Regions from separate parts of the Bacillus sp. Bwzl_19 genome, predicted to be linked through region 1. Evidence: a T-box and tRNA genes for the amino acid it is inferred to sense, from the RefSeq annotation. Region 1 holds a T-box; the other holds one or more tRNA genes.
The links. A T-box is a leader RNA that pairs with one kind of tRNA and senses whether it is charged. The one in region 1 lies ahead of alaS (alanine--tRNA ligase), so its partner is inferred to be a tRNA-Ala.
Positions count from the first base shown of each region.

Region 2: it has a tRNA-Ala gene. The T-box ahead of alaS (alanine--tRNA ligase) is inferred to sense a tRNA for this amino acid. The anticodon was not compared.

Region 1 covers NZ_CM142729.1:2,342,640-2,352,156, forward strand. The annotation lists gene alaS (alanine--tRNA ligase) at 1-2,075, opposite strand, end outside; T-box leader at 2,156-2,363, opposite strand; gene ACW5MY_RS12485 (AI-2E family transporter) at 2,407-3,468, opposite strand; gene ACW5MY_RS12490 (amino acid ABC transporter ATP-binding protein) at 3,684-4,412, shown strand; gene ACW5MY_RS12495 (transporter substrate-binding domain-containing protein) at 4,433-5,260, shown strand; gene ACW5MY_RS12500 (amino acid ABC transporter permease) at 5,318-5,968, shown strand; gene ACW5MY_RS12505 (amino acid ABC transporter permease) at 5,987-6,643, shown strand; gene ACW5MY_RS12510 (YrzQ family protein) at 6,677-6,808, opposite strand; gene ACW5MY_RS12515 (hypothetical protein) at 6,830-7,021, opposite strand; gene ACW5MY_RS12520 (PRC-barrel domain-containing protein) at 7,034-7,492, opposite strand; gene recD2 (SF1B family DNA helicase RecD2) at 7,603-9,517, opposite strand, start outside.
Region 2 covers NZ_CM142729.1:2,678,709-2,688,225, forward strand. The annotation lists gene bslA (biofilm surface layer hydrophobin BslA) at 82-621, shown strand; gene ACW5MY_RS14260 (potassium channel family protein) at 785-1,453, shown strand; gene ACW5MY_RS14265 (glucosaminidase domain-containing protein) at 1,478-2,323, opposite strand; gene hmpA (NO-inducible flavohemoprotein) at 2,463-3,638, opposite strand; partial or broken gene ACW5MY_RS14275 (cupin domain-containing protein) at 3,854-4,494, shown strand; gene ACW5MY_RS14280 (hypothetical protein) at 4,554-4,877, opposite strand; gene ACW5MY_RS14285 (Rap family tetratricopeptide repeat protein) at 5,570-6,700, opposite strand; gene ACW5MY_RS14290 (hypothetical protein) at 7,088-7,291, shown strand; tRNA gene ACW5MY_RS14295 (tRNA-Ala) at 7,411-7,483, opposite strand; gene ACW5MY_RS14300 (undecaprenyl-diphosphate phosphatase) at 7,610-8,440, opposite strand; gene ACW5MY_RS14305 (AI-2E family transporter) at 8,532-9,517, opposite strand, start outside.

The sequences.
Region 1 (9,517 bases):
GCGCCGATCCCTGATTCGGATACGATTTTAAACAGACCGATTTCAGCCGTATTCGTGACATGGCATCCGCCGCAAAGCTCAAGGCTGTAATCTCCGACTTGTACGACGCGGACGATATCGCCGTATTTCTCGCCGAACAGGGCCATCGCGCCCATTTCTTTCGCTTCATTGATCGGTTTCAAATCAATCGCTACCGGAATGCTCTCCCAGATTTTTTCGTTGACGATTCCTTCAATGCGTTCAAGTTCTTCTTTTGTCACTTGACCGAAATGAGAGAAGTCAAAACGCAGACGATTTTCGGTAACGAGTGAACCCGCTTGGTTGACATGTGTGCCGAGAACGTCTTTCAGCGCCTGGTGCAGAAGGTGGGTTGCTGTATGGTTTTTCACCACGCCGCTTCTCATTTGATCTTCAACTTCAGCCGTCACGCTTGCGCCTTTTTGAATCGTGCCGCTATCCACCGTGCCTTCGTGTACATGCTGACCGTTCGGAGCTTTTTTCACGTCCTTAATGGTTACGACAGCCTGCTCGCTTCTCAGCACTCCTCTGTCACCGATCTGTCCGCCGCTTTCAGCATAGAAAGGCGTTTTGTCGAGAAGGATTTGGACGGTATCCCCTTCCTGCGCCTCGCTGATTAATTGCCCGTCATGAAGAAGCTCGATCACCTTCGCTTCAGCTTTTACGGCACTGTAGCCGACAAATGTGCTTTCTGCGGTAATGTCGCGCAATGCGCCGCCCTGCACCTGCATGCTTCCTACATCTTGGCGCGCATTTCTCGCCCGTTCACGCTGTTTTTCCATTTCGGCTTCAAAGCCCTTATGGTCAACCTTCATTTGCTCATCTTCCGCGTATTCCTCCGTCAATTCAACCGGGAATCCGTACGTATCGTACAGTTTGAATACGTCTTTTCCGGAGATGATGCCGCTGCCTTTTTCCTTCTCTTTCTTTATCACGTCGGATAAAATGGCCAGACCTTCGTTTAATGTTTCATGGAAGCGCTCTTCCTCCGTTTTGATGACTTTGGCGATAAACTCTTGCTTTTCTTTCACCTCCGGATAGAAAGCGTCCATAATTCCTGCAACAGTCGGAACCAGCTCGTACATAAACGGACGGCTGATACCGATGGTTTTCGCGTATCTCACCGCCCGGCGCAAGAGGCGTCTCAGTACATACCCGCGCCCTTCATTTGACGGCAGAGCTCCGTCGCTTACCGCAAATGCGACCGTTCTGATATGATCGGCGATCACTTTAAAGGCCGTATCCTTCACTGCATCCTTTCCGTAAGCATCTCCGGAAATGCGCTCTGTTGCTTCAATAATCGGCATAAACAAATCAGTGTCAAAGTTTGTCGGGACGTCCTGAATCACGGAGACCATCCGTTCAAGCCCCATGCCCGTATCAATGTTTTTCTTCGGAAGCGGTGTGTACGTGCCGTCCGGGTTGTGGTTGAACTCTGAGAATACCAGGTTCCACACTTCAAGATAGCGGTCATTTTCGCCGCCCGGATACAATTCAGAATCTGACGGATCATTGCCGTATTTCTCGCCGCGGTCATAGAAAATTTCTGTATTCGGTCCGCTCGGGCCTTCGCCGATATCCCAGAAGTTCCCTTCCAGACGGATGATTCTTTCTTCCGGAACGCCGATTTTTTCCGCCCATAGCGTATAAGCTTCTTCATCCTCAGGGTGAACCGTTACAGACAGCAGCTCCGGATCAAAGCCGATCCACTTTTCGCTCGTTAAAAACTCCCAAGCCCACGTGATGGCTTCTTCTTTAAAATAATCACCGATGGAAAAATTTCCGAGCATCTCAAAGAACGTGTGGTGGCGCGCCGTTTTCCCCACATTTTCAATATCATTTGTGCGGATTGATTTTTGCGCGTTTACAATTCTCGGATTCTCCGGCACAACGCGGCCGTCAAAGTATTTTTTCAGCGTCGCAACGCCGCTGTTGATCCATAATAAAGACGGATCTTCATGCGGAACCAATGAGGCGCTCGGTTCAACGGCATGGCCTTTTTCTTTAAAGAAATCTAAAAACATTTGACGCACTTCAGCAGAAGTTAAGTGTTTCATCTATATTCCTCCTTATCACTACCCGAAATTCTCTTTTGCGACAGCAAAAAAGCTCTCTCCCTATGCAAACCATGCGTTCACACAGGGACGAGAGCTGTCTCGCGGTACCACCCTGATTACAGGCCGAAAAAGGCCTGTCACCTTTCATCCCGTAACGCAGGATTGCGGCAGCCTTTAACTGCACTCAGGATTAGCTTCGGCCGATCTTCTGCTGAAGCTCCTTTCAGCGTATCGGAGCTTCTCTCTTAAACAGGGCTTCGGCGTACTCATATCCGTCACTCGAGATTCGTATGTATTCTACTCGAAATTATAGACAAGCAGAACCCGAATGTCAATGTTCCGTCCTGATCCGCAAAAAGTGAATGGCCGTCACTTTTAAAACGGCTGCCGCCGGAACAGCGAGAATCATGCCGGGAATGCCCGCGAGCTCCCCTCCGGCAAGAAGCGCAAGCATGATCACGACGGGGTGCATCCTGAGACTTCGTCCGACAATGAGCGGGCTCAAAATGTTTCCTTCTATAAATTGAAGAATAAAAATCGTGACGATTACGATGATCACAGCCTTGGAGGAAATCGCCAGCGAAAGGAGCAGCGCCGGCACAGCGCCGATAAACGGACCGAAATACGGGATGACATTCGTAATCCCGATGGCAAGGCCCAAAATCAGCGGGTAAGGAAGCCCGAACAGCCAAAATGAAACGCCGGCTATGAACCCGAGCAAAAAACAAACGAGAAGCTGACCGCGGATGTAATCACCGAGAGAGTCGTCCACATCCCGCAGAAATTCACTCCCCCTTTTTCTCCAGGATTTCGGCGTCAAATACCAGACCGTCTTTTTCATAACGTCTATATCCTTCACCATATAGAACACGAGAAAAGGAATCGTCGCCGCGATCAGGATATAATCAAGCACGAAACGGATGCTTCTGATCGTGCTTTCAATCGTGCCGGCAAGAAACGTTTCTGTCTGCTGAATCATTTTGTCCATCCGATGGTGCATGCCGTCAGGCCAATGATCCGTGTGATTATGCAGATGCCTCAGCATGCTGTTGTAGTTTTCAGCAAGCCCGGGAATGCTCTCAGACAGATCCTGCAGCTGTTCAATTAAAACAGGAACTCCTTTATAAACCCCCCAGCCGATTCCGCCGAAAAACAGGAAATAAATCAGAAGCAGGCTTAAAGTTCTAGGCATCCCTTTCCCATGAAGCCATTCAGTAATCGGAAGTAAAAGATAAGCAATAAATACTGCGATGAATATAGGAATAAAGAGAGATTTCATAACAAGCCATATGGGTGCCCATAACATATCGAGCATACAAAAGACATACACTGTTAACAAAACGAGCAGACATACAGCCGTCCACATTAAGAGCTGCAGCGGTTTTTGAAGCATGACGTTTCACCTCTTGCTTTATCTTTTGACAGAAAGCCGGAATTATTCCCGTTTCATAAAGTCCGCCTTATGACGCAGATCTCTTGACGGAATAATTATCTGAAATTTCAAAAAAGTTTGAATATAAATCATAAAAATCTGAATAATTATCATAGCATGAAGTTAATTCGAAAACTTATTAGTCTATATGACATGTTTTTCTTAGGAGGATTGCCATGATCTCATTTCAGGATGTAAATAAGCACTACGGACATTTTCACGTGCTGAAGAACATTAATCTGCACATTAAAAAAGGGGAAGTCGTCGTTATCATCGGACCTTCAGGATCGGGAAAAAGCACGCTTCTCCGCTGCATCAATCAGCTGGAAACAGTTGATGAAGGCGCGTTGACGGTAAATGGCGCCGCCATCCATGACAAGAAAACGGATATGAATAAAGTCCGCCGCAACATCGGTATGGTGTTTCAGCATTTTCATCTGTACCCGCACAAAACCGTTCTGCAAAACATCATGCTCGCACCGATCAAAGTGCTCAAGCAATCAAAAGAAGAAGCAAAAGAAACGGCCTTATATTATTTGAAAAAAGTCGGCATACCGGACAAAGCGGACGCCTATCCTTCACAGCTTTCAGGCGGCCAGCAGCAGCGTGTGGCCATTGCCAGAGGGCTTGCGATGAAGCCCGAGGTGATGCTGTTTGATGAACCGACATCCGCGCTTGATCCGGAAATGATCGGGGAAGTGCTGGATGTCATGAAAACACTCGCAAAAGAAGGCATGACCATGGTAGTCGTCACCCATGAAATGGGATTCGCCAAAGAAGTGGCGGACCGCATCGTATTTATCGACGGGGGATCCATCTTGGAAGAAGCTGCACCGGCTGAGTTTTACGAAAGCCCTCGTGAAGAGAGGGCGCGTTTATTCTTAAGCCGTATTTTAAATCACTGAAAAGAAACGGGGGAACGATTATGTCACGCGTAACAAAATGGTTATCTGTCGGTTTGATATCTCTGCTGGCCGTCTTTATGCTGGCCGCCTGCGGAGGGAAAGAAACGTCCGGCGATTCAAAGGGTACGGGAAAAGACACGTTAGCCTCAATTAAAGACAGAGACAAGATTATCTTCGGCGTCAAAACCGATACAAGATTATTCGGACTGAAAAACCCGAGCTCCGGCGATATTGAAGGCTTTGATATTGATATTGCCAAACAGATCGCAAAAGATATTCTGGGGGATGAGAAAAAAGCGGAGTTTAAGGAAGTGACGTCGAAAACGAGAATTCCGATGCTGCAAAACGGAGATATCGATGCCATCACGGCCACAATGACGATAACGGATGAGCGGAAAAAAGAAGTTGATTTCTCAGACGTTTATTTTGAAGCCGGGCAATCCCTGCTCGTCAAAAAAGGAAGCAGTATCAAAAGCACCGAAGACCTCAAAAAAGGTTCAAAAGTGTTGGCGGTAAAAGGCTCCACTTCCTCACAAAACATCAGAGAAAAAGCGCCTGACGCCTCCGTTCTGGAATTTGAAAATTACGCCGAAGCGTTTACTGCACTCAAGGCGGGACAGGGAGATGCGCTCACAACTGATAATGCGATTTTATACGGCATGGCGGATGAAAATAAACAATATCAGCTGACAGGCGGCACATTCACCGATGAGCCTTACGGAATCGCCGTCAAAAAAGGCCAATCCGGACTCGTCAAGGAAATCAACGCTTCTTTGAAAAAAATGAAAGCCGACGGCAGGTACGGCAAAATCTATAAAAAATGGATCAAAGAAGAACCGGCAAAATAGAACGGACCGCGGGGTGGGCAGGTATGCTCATCCCCGTTTTATAAGGAGTGACATGCTATGAACTTTTCAATTTTAACGGAAAACTTCGATATGTACATGGACGGTTTCCTGCACACATTGCTTGCGAGTTTCATCGCGCTGGCAGGCAGCTTCGCGCTGGGCGTTCTGATCGCAGTCATGAGAATCACGGCTTTCAAACCCATCCAATGGATCGGGACTGCGTATGTGGAATTTATCCGGAACATTCCGCTTCTCCTCATCACCTTCGTATTTTATTTCGGACTTCCGAACGCCGGACTGAGACTGGACGGCTTTCAGGCGGGGACGATTGCGCTGACGATATATACTTCCGCTTTTATCGCAGAAGCCATCAGAGCCGGAATTCAGACTGTCTCCAAGGGCCAAATGGAAGCGGCCAGATCGTCAGGCTTCACCTACAGTCAGGCGATGAGATACGTGATTCTCCCTCAGGCCGTTAAAATCGTGATTCCCCCGCTCGGAAACCAATTTCTCAACCTTGTCAAAAACTCATCAATACTCGGAGTCGTGGCGGGACTGGATTTGATGTATCAGGCGGATCTCGTTTCCTCAAGCACTCTCGTCGTGTTTGATGTCTATATCTTTGTCGCGCTTTTTTATTTGATGTTAACTATACCACTCAGCATCGGAGTTCACTATTTGGAAAGACGCCTCGGGAAAAGTTATTAAAAAAGGAGAGTGAAAAACATGGATTTTAGCGGCGCCTATACACCGGGTCATCTGCTGTTTTTATGGAACGGCTTTTTGATCACACTTTATGTTGCGCTCGTTTCCATTATTCTCAGTTTTATTTTCGGGCTTGCAGCAGGCACTTTGCGCTATGCGAAAATCCCCGCCGTCTCAGGCGTTATAGCCGCCATTGTCGAAACCATCCGTAATCTGCCGCTGTTATTAATCATTTTCTTTACGTTTTTTGCCCTCCCGGAAATCGGCATTAAACTGGAAATTACCGCGGCCGCCATCACGGCGCTAACGATTTTTGAATCGGCCATGCTGTCAGAAATCATCAGAAGCGGTTTGCAATCCGTTGAAAAAGGACAGATTGATGCGGCGCGGTCTTCAGGGCTGACATATACGCAGACTCTTTTTCTCGTCGTGATGCCGCAGGCGCTCAGGCGTATGGTCCCTCCGATTGTGAGCCAGTTTATTTCTTTATTAAAGGATACGTCACTTGCGGTCGTAATCGCTCTGCCCGAACTGATTCATAACGCGCAGATTTTAAACGGACAAAGTGCTGACGGAGGGTATTTTTTTCCGATCTTTCTGCTGGCGGCCCTGATGTATTTCGCGGTCAATTACAGTCTGTCTCTTGCAGCCAGACGGCTGGAAGCGAGACAAACGTAAAAAGGATACTTCCGAAGAAGTATCCTTTTTCACTTAAAACATTTTCATGACTCGTCTTCTCATCCGTTTCATACCTTTTTTATTCAGCATATCGGACTGAGAAGCCATACGATACATAACGGCTCCTGCTCCTAAAGCCAATAGAGAGGTCATTGTTCTGCCCATCGCGCGTATCTCCTTTCAACATTAAAAATTGATACTGCGTTCGTCTTCAGAAAACAAATCATCAAGACTGCTTAACGTGCCGTCTTCCTCTACTTGATGTGTCGCAATTTTGCCTTTGGCCACCGTCAGCTCTATGAAGCAGCCCCAGCAATAGTATTGGTTTACGCCGATTTTGCCGATATCTTTACTTTTGCAGTTCGGACATACAAGCACAGACTACACCTCTTATCCGTTCAGGACGATACCGTCTTTCCCCGCTTCAATAAGCGTATCGGCGGCCCGGCGCACTTGGCGTCTGCCTGCCAGATCTGAAAAGAAACCGTCCGTAAGTTCATATGCTACGATTATGCCCTTGTCCAAACAAAAGTATACATCTTCCAGCAAACCGAACATTTCACCATCAGGCGATTTCACCGGCTGCATCTTAATCTGTTCAAAGGTGAAACAGCTCTTCGGCAAAGGCTGCAAATGAGCTTCGGCGGCAGCTACGGCTTCTTGATCCATCTCTTTTATATCACTGGCTTCTAAAAAAAGATGGCGGTTGTGAAACAGGCGTTTCTGCTCCAGCACAAAACCGAGAAACCGGCCGTCAAGAGAGAAACACACATCCGAAATCATCCCGAGGCTGCGCCGGTTGTGTTCGTCATAAACTGTTCGTCCTTCAGCTGCATGGCATGTTCTCAAAGTGTGATCAACCACCTTTTGTTGAACACGTATAGGTTTTGCCGAGAAGCCGGGCGCCATACTTTGAAATGACTTCCACAATAAAACCCGGCGTATGTGCCGGGTTTTATTTACGCTTTTTCTTCCATAAAGTCAAACGGCGTAATGCCTTCCATTCCGATATTCGCATCATATACACTGAACGGCAGTTCTTTTTGCAGAGCGGCCAGTTCTGCATCCATCTCTTCAGTCTGCTCTGTGAGCCTGTTTTTAAGCGACGTCTGTCTGACGGTGGCATCATTGTTTTTGACGCCCCATTCAAGCGCTTCTTCTTCTCCGCAAAGGATCAGAAATTTCTTGGCCCTTGTAATGGCGGTATAAAGGAGATTTCTCCTAAGCATTCGATAGTAGCCTTTGACAACAGGCAGGACGACAATCGGAAATTCACTTCCCTGAGACTTGTGGATGGAACAGCAGTAAGCATGGGTAAACTGGCTGAAATCCTTTTTCGTAAAGGTGATTTCATTGCCGTCAAACGAGACGACGACCATGTCTTCTTTTTCCGTATTTTCTTTGGCATAAAAAATGGACACGATTTCGCCGATATCACCGTTAAACACATTGTTTTCCGGCTGGTTGACAAGCTGCAATATTTTATCGCCCGTCCTGTAGACGACATCTCCGAATTTCAGCTCCCGCCTTTTTTCTTTCGGCGGATTCATGATGTCTTGAAGAAGCATATTCAGCTCGTTAATTCCCGCTTTTCCCCTGTACATCGGCGCAAGCACTTGAATATCTCTGGAGGTATATCCCTTCTTTAACGCGTTTGAAACGACTTGATCGACGACTTCTTTAATCTGTGCAGAATTACAGCGGATAAATGAGCGGTCTTTTGTCGGCGCGGTCAGTCCTTTTGGAAGCAGCCCTTTTTTCATATCATGGGCAAGTTCGACGATGGATGACCCTTCCGCCTGACGGTAAATATCTGTCAGACGCACGGTCGGCAGCACCTCAGAAGCCAAAAGGTCTCTCAGCACCTGCCCCGGCCCCACGGAAGGAAGCTGGTCTTCATCACCCACGACGATGAGCTGGATGTGCTTAGGGAGCGCCTTAAACAAATGGCTGGCGAGCCAAATATCGAGCATACTCGCTTCGTCTATAATGATCAGTTTCCCTTCAATCGGCTGATCTTCATTGTAGGTAAAGCCTTCAGCGCCATTCCAGCCGAGCAGCCTGTGAATCGTAACAGCAGGCAGACCCGTAGATTCGCTCATCCGTTTTGCGGCTCTTCCGGTCGGCGCGGCAAGCAGCACCGGAAACGCCTCGTCTTTTTTATAATCACCGGGATCAAGCGATACGCCGTGGAGTTCACTGTATAATTCCACGATTCCTTTGATAACGGTCGTTTTTCCCGTACCCGGTCCTCCGGTCAGTAAAAGCATCGGCGAAGACAGCGCTTTTTGAATGGCATCCTTTTGACTCGGAGCGTATTGAACTTTCATCCGTTCTTCCAGTTCGCCGAGCGCAAGCAGAAATTCCGATTCAGGAAATTGATCGGCATACTCCGTCTGAGCCGCAATGTCGAGCACGCGTTTTGCGACATTTTGTTCCGCGTAAAACAAAGACGGAAAATAGCAGCGGTCTCCTTCTATGACGATGTCCTTACTCTCTCCGAGGGCGATGATGCCGTCAGCCGCATCCATTTCCGTGACCCGGCCTCCGTCAGCTGACTGATTCAGAAGCGTTTGCGTATTGATAATCAGCTGCTTTGTGTCTATGTACGTATGACCTTCTGAAAGGCAGGTCGATTCAATCGTATATAAGATCGCCGCTTTGATCCGCTCGGGATGGTTCCCTGACAGACCCATTTTTTCGCCCAGCTCGTCGGCTTTTACAAAGCCGATGCCTTCCACGTCCTTTACAAGCTGATAAGGATTCTCCTGAATTTTCTCAAGGGTTTCCGTTTCGTAAGCCTGATAAATTTTCATGGAAAGCTGAGGTCCGAAACCATATTGGTTAAGAGAAATCATAATCTGCTCCAGCCCC
Region 2 (9,517 bases), 340 kb from region 1:
AAATTGATGGTAAATTTTTATAGGTATGATCGTTCTTTTTTAAGAACAATCAACAAATTTTTTTTAGGGGGATTTATGAAAATGAAACACAAGTTTTTCTCAACTGTCATGGCAAGTTTATTCGGCTTGGTTTTACTTCTTTCTCTGCCGACAGCGTCATTCGCCGCTGAGTCAAGTTCAACCGTTCACGAGCCGGAAATGTCCACAAAGGCGACTGCTACATTATTTGCAAAATATACAGGTGCCAGCCAGCAGGAATGGTCATTTTCTGATATCGAATTGACGTACCGCCCGAACACGATTCTGAGCTTAGGCGTTATGGAATTTACCCTTCCAAGCGGATTTACGGCTACAACAAAAGATACAGTAAACGGACACGCTTTGCGTGAAAGACAGATTCTGAATAACGGCAAAACAGTCAGACTTCCGTTAAACATTGATTTAATCGGCGCGGCGGAATTTAAGCTTTCTCTTAATAATAAAACGCTGCCTGCTGCAGGTACATATAAGTTCCGCGCAGAAAATAAATCATTAAGCATAGGCTCTAAATTCTATGCTGAGGACACAATTGTTGTTCAAAAACGCAGCACACCGCCGACACAGCCTTGCAACTGCAAATAATTGCGGAAACGGACCGGCACAAGCCCATCGCTTGTCAGCCGGTCTTTTTTTTGTGCTGTTTTCTTTCTTCCGGCTCTCACATTGACAAACCTTTGAAACAGGAGTACATTCTTGTTTGTTGTATTTGGAGTGACGAAAACAGTTTCTTAAGGAGTTATGAGGATTGGGAAGAATCAAAAATAAACAATTTGCCGTCATCGGGCTCGGCCGTTTCGGCGGAAGCATCTGCAAAGAGCTTTTTAAAATGGGGCATGAGGTGCTGGCCATCGATATCAGCGAAGAGCGGGTCAACGCATACTCCTCTTATGCCACGCATGCCGTGCGGGCGAATGCGACAGAAGAAAGCGAGCTTCATTCGCTCGGAATCAGAAATTTTGAATATGTCATCGTGGCAATCGGCGCCAACATTCAGGCAAGCACGCTGACGACGCTGTTATTGAAGGAACTGAACATCCCTAATATTTGGGTGAAAGCGCAAAATTATTATCATCACAAAGTACTTGAAAAAATCGGCGCTGATCGTATTATCCATCCGGAAAAGGATATGGGTGTGAAGATTGCGCTAAGCCTTTCGGATGAAAACGTCTTAAATTATATTGATTTGTCAGATGAATACAGCATCGTGGAGCTTTCAGCCACGAAAAAGCTGCATTTAAAATCCATTCTGGAGCTCGGCGTCCGGGCCAGGTTCGGCTGCACCATTCTTGCCGTGAAACATAATGGAGACATTCAGCTGACCCCTTCTCCGGAGACTGTCATCCGCGAATGTGACTGCCTTGTGCTGATGGGACATAAACGTGATATTAAAAGATTTGAAACTGAAGGAATGTAAAAAAGCCGGCGGCCGCCGGCTTTTTTACATTCCTTCATTTAACTGGACGGCCGTTTGGTCAACCCAGCCGATCAGCTCGTCTTTCACCTGAAATTGATACCAGACGGATTCTCCGTTTTGCTTTTCGGATACGACTTTAATATGCTGGCCGGTAAACTTTTGCGCCGATGCCAGTTTAATAGAATGCTGCTCTTTCGACGGCTTGGACCATACGTCTTCAATGGCGTGGTCTTTGATGGCGCCTTTCATATCAACTGCTTTAAGAGAGGCATTGATTTTGTCAAATTCATTCAACTTATATGTTTCTATGACATCTTTAAGTTTTTCCGCATAGTCGGGATCTGTGGCGTAGCCGGATTTTTGAAGGGCAGCCGCCGCAGTTTTATAATCGTCCGCTTCTATGACGGGTTTATACTTCTTTTTATTCCAAGACGTTCCGTTAACAAATAGTTTGGCGTGGTCATCCATGGATTCAAAGAACGTGTTGTATTTACGGAATTTTGCCCGAATCGTTTTCCGTTTTCCCTTTTCAAATTCATCCGTTTTCATCGTGACGTGTTTTCCTTTATAATCACCTTTTACACCGAACAGATTGCGCGCTTTCCCCGCAAGCTCACTGTTCCCCCAATCCGATTCGAGAATGGCCTGTGCGAGGGTGATGCTCGGAAGGACATGATATTTCTCATATAAAATCTGAGCATGCCCGGAAAGGCTGTCAATAAAGACCTGCTGCCCGTCCACTTCTTCTGGCGGTTTTTCTTCCGTCACTATGAATTTCGAAAACACCATAGATATCAAAAATAATCCGAATATAAGAGATACAGCAAAAAGGCACCCCAGCACCCTTTTGGTCTTAGCTTTCTTTTTCATATCAACCTTCCTTTAATTCCGGAATCACTAGATTTATAATTTTACTGTTCATTGATGAAAATTTCAATAAAATAGGGAAAAAGACGGAGAAAGAACACATTGTGCAAATAAAAAAGACCCCCAAAGAGGAGTCTTTTTATTAAGCCATGCTCAGCTGAGGGCCGAACAATTCATATTGAACGGAATCAGAGTCAAACCCGAGCGCAAGAATCATGTCTTTCATCTGCGTCATAAACGAGGCTGAGCCGCATAAGTAAAATTCAGTATCTTGATTCAGGTGAAGCTGTTCTAAGAAGCTTTGATCAATCCGGCCGCTGTAAAAAGGCTTGTCTACTGAGCGGTCTTGTTCTGACGGCTCACTGTATACATACATGACGTTACTATTCGGATTGTTCGCCGCAGCTTGCTCAGCCTCTTCACGGAACGCGGCGTACTCTCCGTTTTTCGCCGCATGAATAAAAGTAATGGAACGCTCCGGCTGTTTTTCGGCGGCTGTTTTCAGCATGCTCATCATCGGCGTGATTCCGGAACCGGCACTGAGAAGGACAGCCGGTTTTTTGGCGGAAGACAGCTTGAAATCTCCGGCGGGTGCGCTCACTTCAAGTTTATCTCCTTCTTGAACTTCATTGTGGAGATGAGAAGAAACCGCTCCGTCCTTTTTCACAGAAATCCGATATTCGCCTTTTTGGGAAGCATCAGACAGGCTGTATTGGCGAATGTGCGTATAAGAAGAATCCGCAATGCGCACTTTAATGCTGATATATTGTCCCGCTTCATATTCAGGAAGCGAAGAACCGTCACTCGGTTTAATATAAAATGATGTAATGTCTTTGCTTTCTTTCGTTTTCTTTATAACCGTAAATTCTTTATATCCCTGCCATCCGGCCTCATGGTACATATCCTTTTCAATGCCGATGAAAGCCTCCGCAATTACGCCGTACGCTTTTTCCCACGCCTGCATAATATCAGGAGTTGCGGCATCCTGCAGCACATCCTTAATCGCCAGAAGCAGATATTTTCCGACAATCGGATAATGTTCCGGCTTTACCCCGATGCTTGTATGTTTATGGCCGATCTGTCTGACCGCCGGAATGATTTGCTCTAATTGATCAATATTCGCCGCAGCCGCAATGACTGCATTTGCCAATGCCGCGCGCTGAGTCTGTTTCTTTTGGTTAGTTTGGTTAAACATATTTAACAGTTCGGGATGATCTTGAAACATCAGGTTATAAAAGCGTCCGGTGATGTTTTCTCCATGTGTTTTTAATACGGGTACTGTGCTTTTGATGATGTCTATCGTTCTCTCATCCAGCATGTTAATCCTCAACCCTTCTAAAGATGTATTTTTAATATATCTTTATAGTAAGAGATATTTCGAAAAAAGATATATCTAAAATGAATCTTTAAAAAAGCCGTCACAATATTGTGTTCAATTTGGAATTTATGGGTTCTGGTTCCTTTTCTTCACCCGCTGAAACAGGGATACATATACTTGGAAATATACGTTTTAAGATGAAAGCAGGGGATCGCATGGTTTCTTATATGGATTACACGTCTCCTAATACACAGTTCACTTACGATGTGAATGAGAGCCGTTTTTTTACTAAAGATCATCGGAACTTTATCAATGTATTGGGGATTAAACAGTTAAACACGCTTGAAAATATTTCATTATTAGATATCTTTCTGAGCAAGACAAATGTGATTGAACCGCATACCCATCAAAACGCCGCTGAATTGGTGTACTGTATTTCGGGTTCCGCAACGGTGTCGATGCTGAATCGTTCACCCAGAAAATACAAAATTACCCGATTACCCCCGGACAAGTGGCGAATGTTCCGCAGGGGTGGTGGCATTATGAGATCGCCACTTCAGACAAAACCCATCTTTTAGCCAGATTTGACGCCCATACGCCTGAAGTGATTTACGGCTCGGATATTCTCCGTCTGACGCCGCCTGAGATTATGGCGCATACGTACTGTCTGAATGAGCATGAATGGGAAAAAGCCGTTTCACCGATCCGCAAATCAACTGTGATAGGTCCGGATCAATACTGCGGGCAATCTGAAAACACGGATATTTACGATATGAATAAGCCTTATCAGCCAAATACGCATTATCCGAACGATCCGTATCGATATTATCCTCAGCCGTTATATTGGAGATATTAAGGGGGGCGCATCCCTCTTTGACAAAAAAGCCCTTCTCATTAGAGAAGGGCTTTTGATCATTACGGTCCGGTTCCGCAGCTTACTTTGTACATACCTTCGGGTAATTTTTTCGAATAACATAATTGCGGCGTCTGCCCGGTTTCATCTTTCCAATCGAACCAATTTACATAATAAAGATTCCCCGCCTCATTGTCGTCTTCTTCTTTATGAAGAATCGCAAAGTAACTTTGATACGGATATCCTTTTTTATAAATTTCATGCCTGATTGCTCCTTTTTCTGAAGCAGACGTGAAGACGACAGGAGAAAGAACCGGAAGCGCCGTTAGAAAAAAAAGCGCCAGCACTGCTGAAAGAGATAATATAAGATGGATTTTCTTTTTCATTTTTCTCTGATTCCTTTATTTCGTAATGGAGAAGTATATAGAGGCTGCTGCAGAGGGTTGAAGACCTTAAATCAGCTTCTGTTGCTTTTCATTCTCCCCCCTTCCTTAAAACCCGCAAAAAAAGAATAAAGACACAGACTAAATAATTCTTTTTTCCTTCCAACCTCACACTATTATACCGGATTACACTTTCCTCCGTGGTAACATTTAGTCTGAATTCATTATGAAAGGATATAATCATGACAGTTTTTTCGAAGCACACCCCCTGCTTGCGCAAAGCAGCGCGCGCGTGCCGGATGGTCAATCTAACGAACTCTCCCATGCCCTAAGGCGATTATTTGAAAAGCGGAAAAATCGAAGACGTTATCTTGCTTGATCTGTTTTCAAATGAAAAAAAGCCTTTTCCGAAGAAAAGGCCTAATATATTCATGTTTGAAGGCGATCAGAAGCTACTTGGATCGTATCTTGTGCTTGTTTTTCTACTGAGTTCATACCCAACCCACATACTAAAGTCAATGACAGACCCAGGACGACGAAGACGCTCTTTTTAAAATTCATACAGGCACTCTCCTTCTTAGGTTTGATTACGATCAGATGAAACTTGATATGATCCATCAAATGAAACAGCCGATGCCGTTAGACCGACCCCTGACATTAAAACAACAGCCGACACAATGATAAATACGCCTTTTCTAAAATTCATACAGGCATTCTCCCCTCTGAATTTGTTTTTGCGTTTGAATCATTTTTTGATGATAAATATATGATTTGTCATATTGCTTTGACTCTGCATAAACAGCAGCCGTATCAAGAGCAATATCTTCTACATACGAATAGTTTTTATTTTTCTCAAGGTAATCAATTGTTTTTTTGATTCCCATTTGGTCTATTGCGTTAATGTATAAAGCCTCCAAATATTTTTGCAGAGATTCAAACAGCTTATCCCCTTGATATATAGCTGATGAAAGTCCTTTTTTGCTGATTTGAATCGCCTCGCTTGTTTTCCCTTGTTTAAATAGAAGCTTTGCGTATGTAAACAAGGAATGCGGAAGGTTGCCCAATTTATACTTTTCAGAAATCTCCGCTGCTTTTTTTAAGTAGATTTCAGCTTTACTGTATTCTTCTAAGTCTCCGTAATTCTTTCCTATGTTGTAATAACCAGAACTGAGCAGCCTTTCATTATTGTTTACTTGTTTCGACAACTCTAAAGCTTTTTCTAAATGCGGCAAACTTTTTTCATAACGTTTAAAGTCAACATAATTCCCAGATATGACGAACAGACATTGAATTTTCCGGACTTTATACAACTCATACTGATCGTAAATATCGAGCGCTTGCTTTACGTGATGCATGGAGACGTGGCTTTGTTTCATACCGTAATATGCTTCAGCCAGTTTAAAATGAAACTCCGCTCTCTCAATTTCATCATGCACATGAATGAGTTGTTTTTCAGCCTCTCTATAAAAGCCGATCGCCTTTACATACTGCTTCTGATCAAATTCATACATGCCGCGAAAAAATAAAGAATAATAGCACAGCAGGCCGGAAATGCCTTTATTTGATGCTTCGATTTTTTCCAGCAACTCGTCGATTGTCGGTCGGACTCTGACAGTTACCGGCTCTAAATAATCAAGCATGAGTTGATGGCGGAATTTCATGAGAGAATAATATATTAGTAAATACTCGTCTTCTTCCATCTCGTTTATCTCTTGTTCCACTTCCGCTTTCAAAATCTCCGCATCCGGAACACTGAACTGACGTATCATTTTGTACCATTCATTAATCTTAACGCCAACCTCCGATGATGGTAAAACAGGACTCACAAGGCCACTCCTCCTTTTATATAATATTCTAACATTTCCAAATTATGTTTAAACGAAAAAAAACCGCAATTTGTTTCGGTTTACCGTGAATATGATCATAGTTTTGTTGGATAAAGAAAAACTCGTTTCTTATACCATTAGACAAGTTATAGGTTACCTATTATTACATAACTGTTTGAAATAACCATTCTGTTTGCGATAATAAAACTAATGTATGGGGAATATAAATAGGGAGGGGATAAGGATGTGACATTTTAAAATGAGTCTTACTTTATCACTCAAATGTTTTGAGCTCTAAGAAAATGTGTACTTTGGTTAGGCGTTTATAAGTAGACTCTCTACAAGTCTACTTTATTTTTTTCTCATAAATAAACGAGGTGAAAATCAATGGATGGTATAGAATTTTTAGAGAATATGACACGACTTGGAGTAATCATTTTGGTGTTTTCCGGCTATGCTGTTTATTGGAAATTAGGTAAAGCAAAAAGAGAGCGAGGGCTTACAAAATTTGAGGCTTGTCTTAGGTTCTCTGTAATGTTTGGCATAATAGCATGGGGGGTTTCGACTCTTGCTTTGAGTTTATGGTCATAATCTTTTTTGTCGATATAAATTTTCGTCCCCAAATTGTCCCCAACTACTTTTTTGGGTTATTGGCTCTGCTGTGTTCCAGACAAATAAAAAAACCCTTATAAAATAAGGGTTTAAAGGTATGGAGCCAAGGGGGCTCGAACCCCTGACCTCTACGCTGCCAGCGTAGCGCTCTCCCAGCTGAGCTATGGCCCCGTGCGGTAACGTCATGTTTTATTATAGACGAGTTTTCTTTAAATTTCAAGCCGGAAATTCAGTTTGCCTACATTTTTATGAGATGTTTTTCAAACATAAAAAAAGACCCTCGAGGGGCCTCTTCGGTTATCGGACCAACATGATTAAAATAATGCCGAGGATAACACGGTAAATGGCGAACGGGACAAGCTTAATCCGATTAATAAGCCGAAGAAAGAATTTGACGACTAAGAGAGCAACGACAAAGGCGCAGATAAAACCGACAAGAAAAAACGGAATCATGTCAGGAGAAAGACTGCTCCAGTATTTCACCAGCTTCAGAAGGCTTGCGCCCGCCATAATCGGAATAGCCATAATAAATGTGAAGTCTGCGGCTGCCCGGTGATTCAAGCCGAGAATGACACCTCCGGCAATTGTTGAGCCTGAGCGGGAAAAGCCGGGCCACAAGGCGAGACATTGGAATAACCCGACACAGAAAGCCTGTTTGTAGGTAATTCTGTCTACTGTATCGATCGTTTCTTTCCTTTTATTGATCCAGTCTGCAATCAGCATAAGCACGGCTCCGGCAATTAATCCGTAAGCGACCGTTCTGACGGAAAATAAGTAGCGGTCAATGAAATCCTCAAATAAAAAGCCGAGAACCGCCGCCGGAACAAGACCGACAGCAATTTGCGCGATGGTCAGCCTGTATCCCTTCTGCTGATCGCGCGTCACGTTTTTTTTGAGGCCGAGTAAATTTAATATCCGATCCTTAAATACAATAGCCACCGCTAAGATCGAACCGAGCTGGATCACCACTTTGAAGGAATTGGCGGCTTCCGGATTCATCAGGCTTCCGGATTTCAGCCAGATGTCATCCGCTATGATCATATGTCCCGTGGAAGAAACCGGCGCGTATTCCGTCAGCCCTTCCACGATTCCCAAAACGGCTGCTGTGAACATCTCCCATAGTGTCATCCTATTCTTCCCTTCATTCGTCATTTACAAAAGAGAAGCTCTCCTTTAAAGGAAAGCCTGTCTTATAATAAATATCATGTCCGTTCCGATTTTATGACTTCGATACAGCATCATTTTTTTCTTCTTCATATAAATGCGAGCGCATTTTGAACCAATCAAACAGATGGGTTGTGACCACTTTGATGACCGCATACCCCGGGATGGCTAAAATAATGCCGACAACCCCGAACAGCTTTCCGGCGGTTAAAAGAACAAAGATGATGGTAATCGGGTGAATGTGAAGATTTTTCCCCATGATCTGCGGAGAGATTAATTTTCCTTCCACGAGCTGGACAACGGTCCAGACAATCGCAAGCTTCAGCAGCATAAGGGGCGACGTGACCAAAGCGATAATAATCGCCGGCGTGATGGCAATGGTCGGCCCTAAATACGGAACAACGCTCGTACAAGCGGCAATGACCGCAAGCAGGGATGCATAATCAAGTCCGATAATCAGATAGCCGATAAATAATAAAAATCCGATGCAGAAGCTGACGATGATCTGCCCTCTGATATAAGAGCTTAATCTGTGGTTCATTTCGCTCAGCATCGTATACGTTTGTTCTTTCAGACGGGTAGGCACAAACTTTAATATATAAAACGGCAGTTTTTTGCCGTCTTTCAGCAAATAGAACAGAATAAACGGAACAGTCACAATTGAAATGATCACTTCCGTCAGCGCGCCGATAAAATTCCCGACCCCGGTAAATGTGCTGTTTGCAATTGTCGCCGCCTGCGCCGATACTTTATTTGCAAGATCGGAAATGTTGATATTCATCGTCTTTTGCGCCTGATTTACAAAATCGCTTCCGATCAGGCTTTTCGTCTGATCTTCAACAATATCCACATATTTCGGCAGGTTGTCGATCAGGCTCATAATCTGTTCCTTTAAAAACGGAATAATTGAAACGATCGTAATCGAAATCAGACCTATTATAATGAGGTAAAGGAGCAGGATGGAATACACTCTTTTCACTCTTAATTTTTCCAATATATCTACGATCGGATTGAGCAGATAATAAACAATTCCTGTCAAAA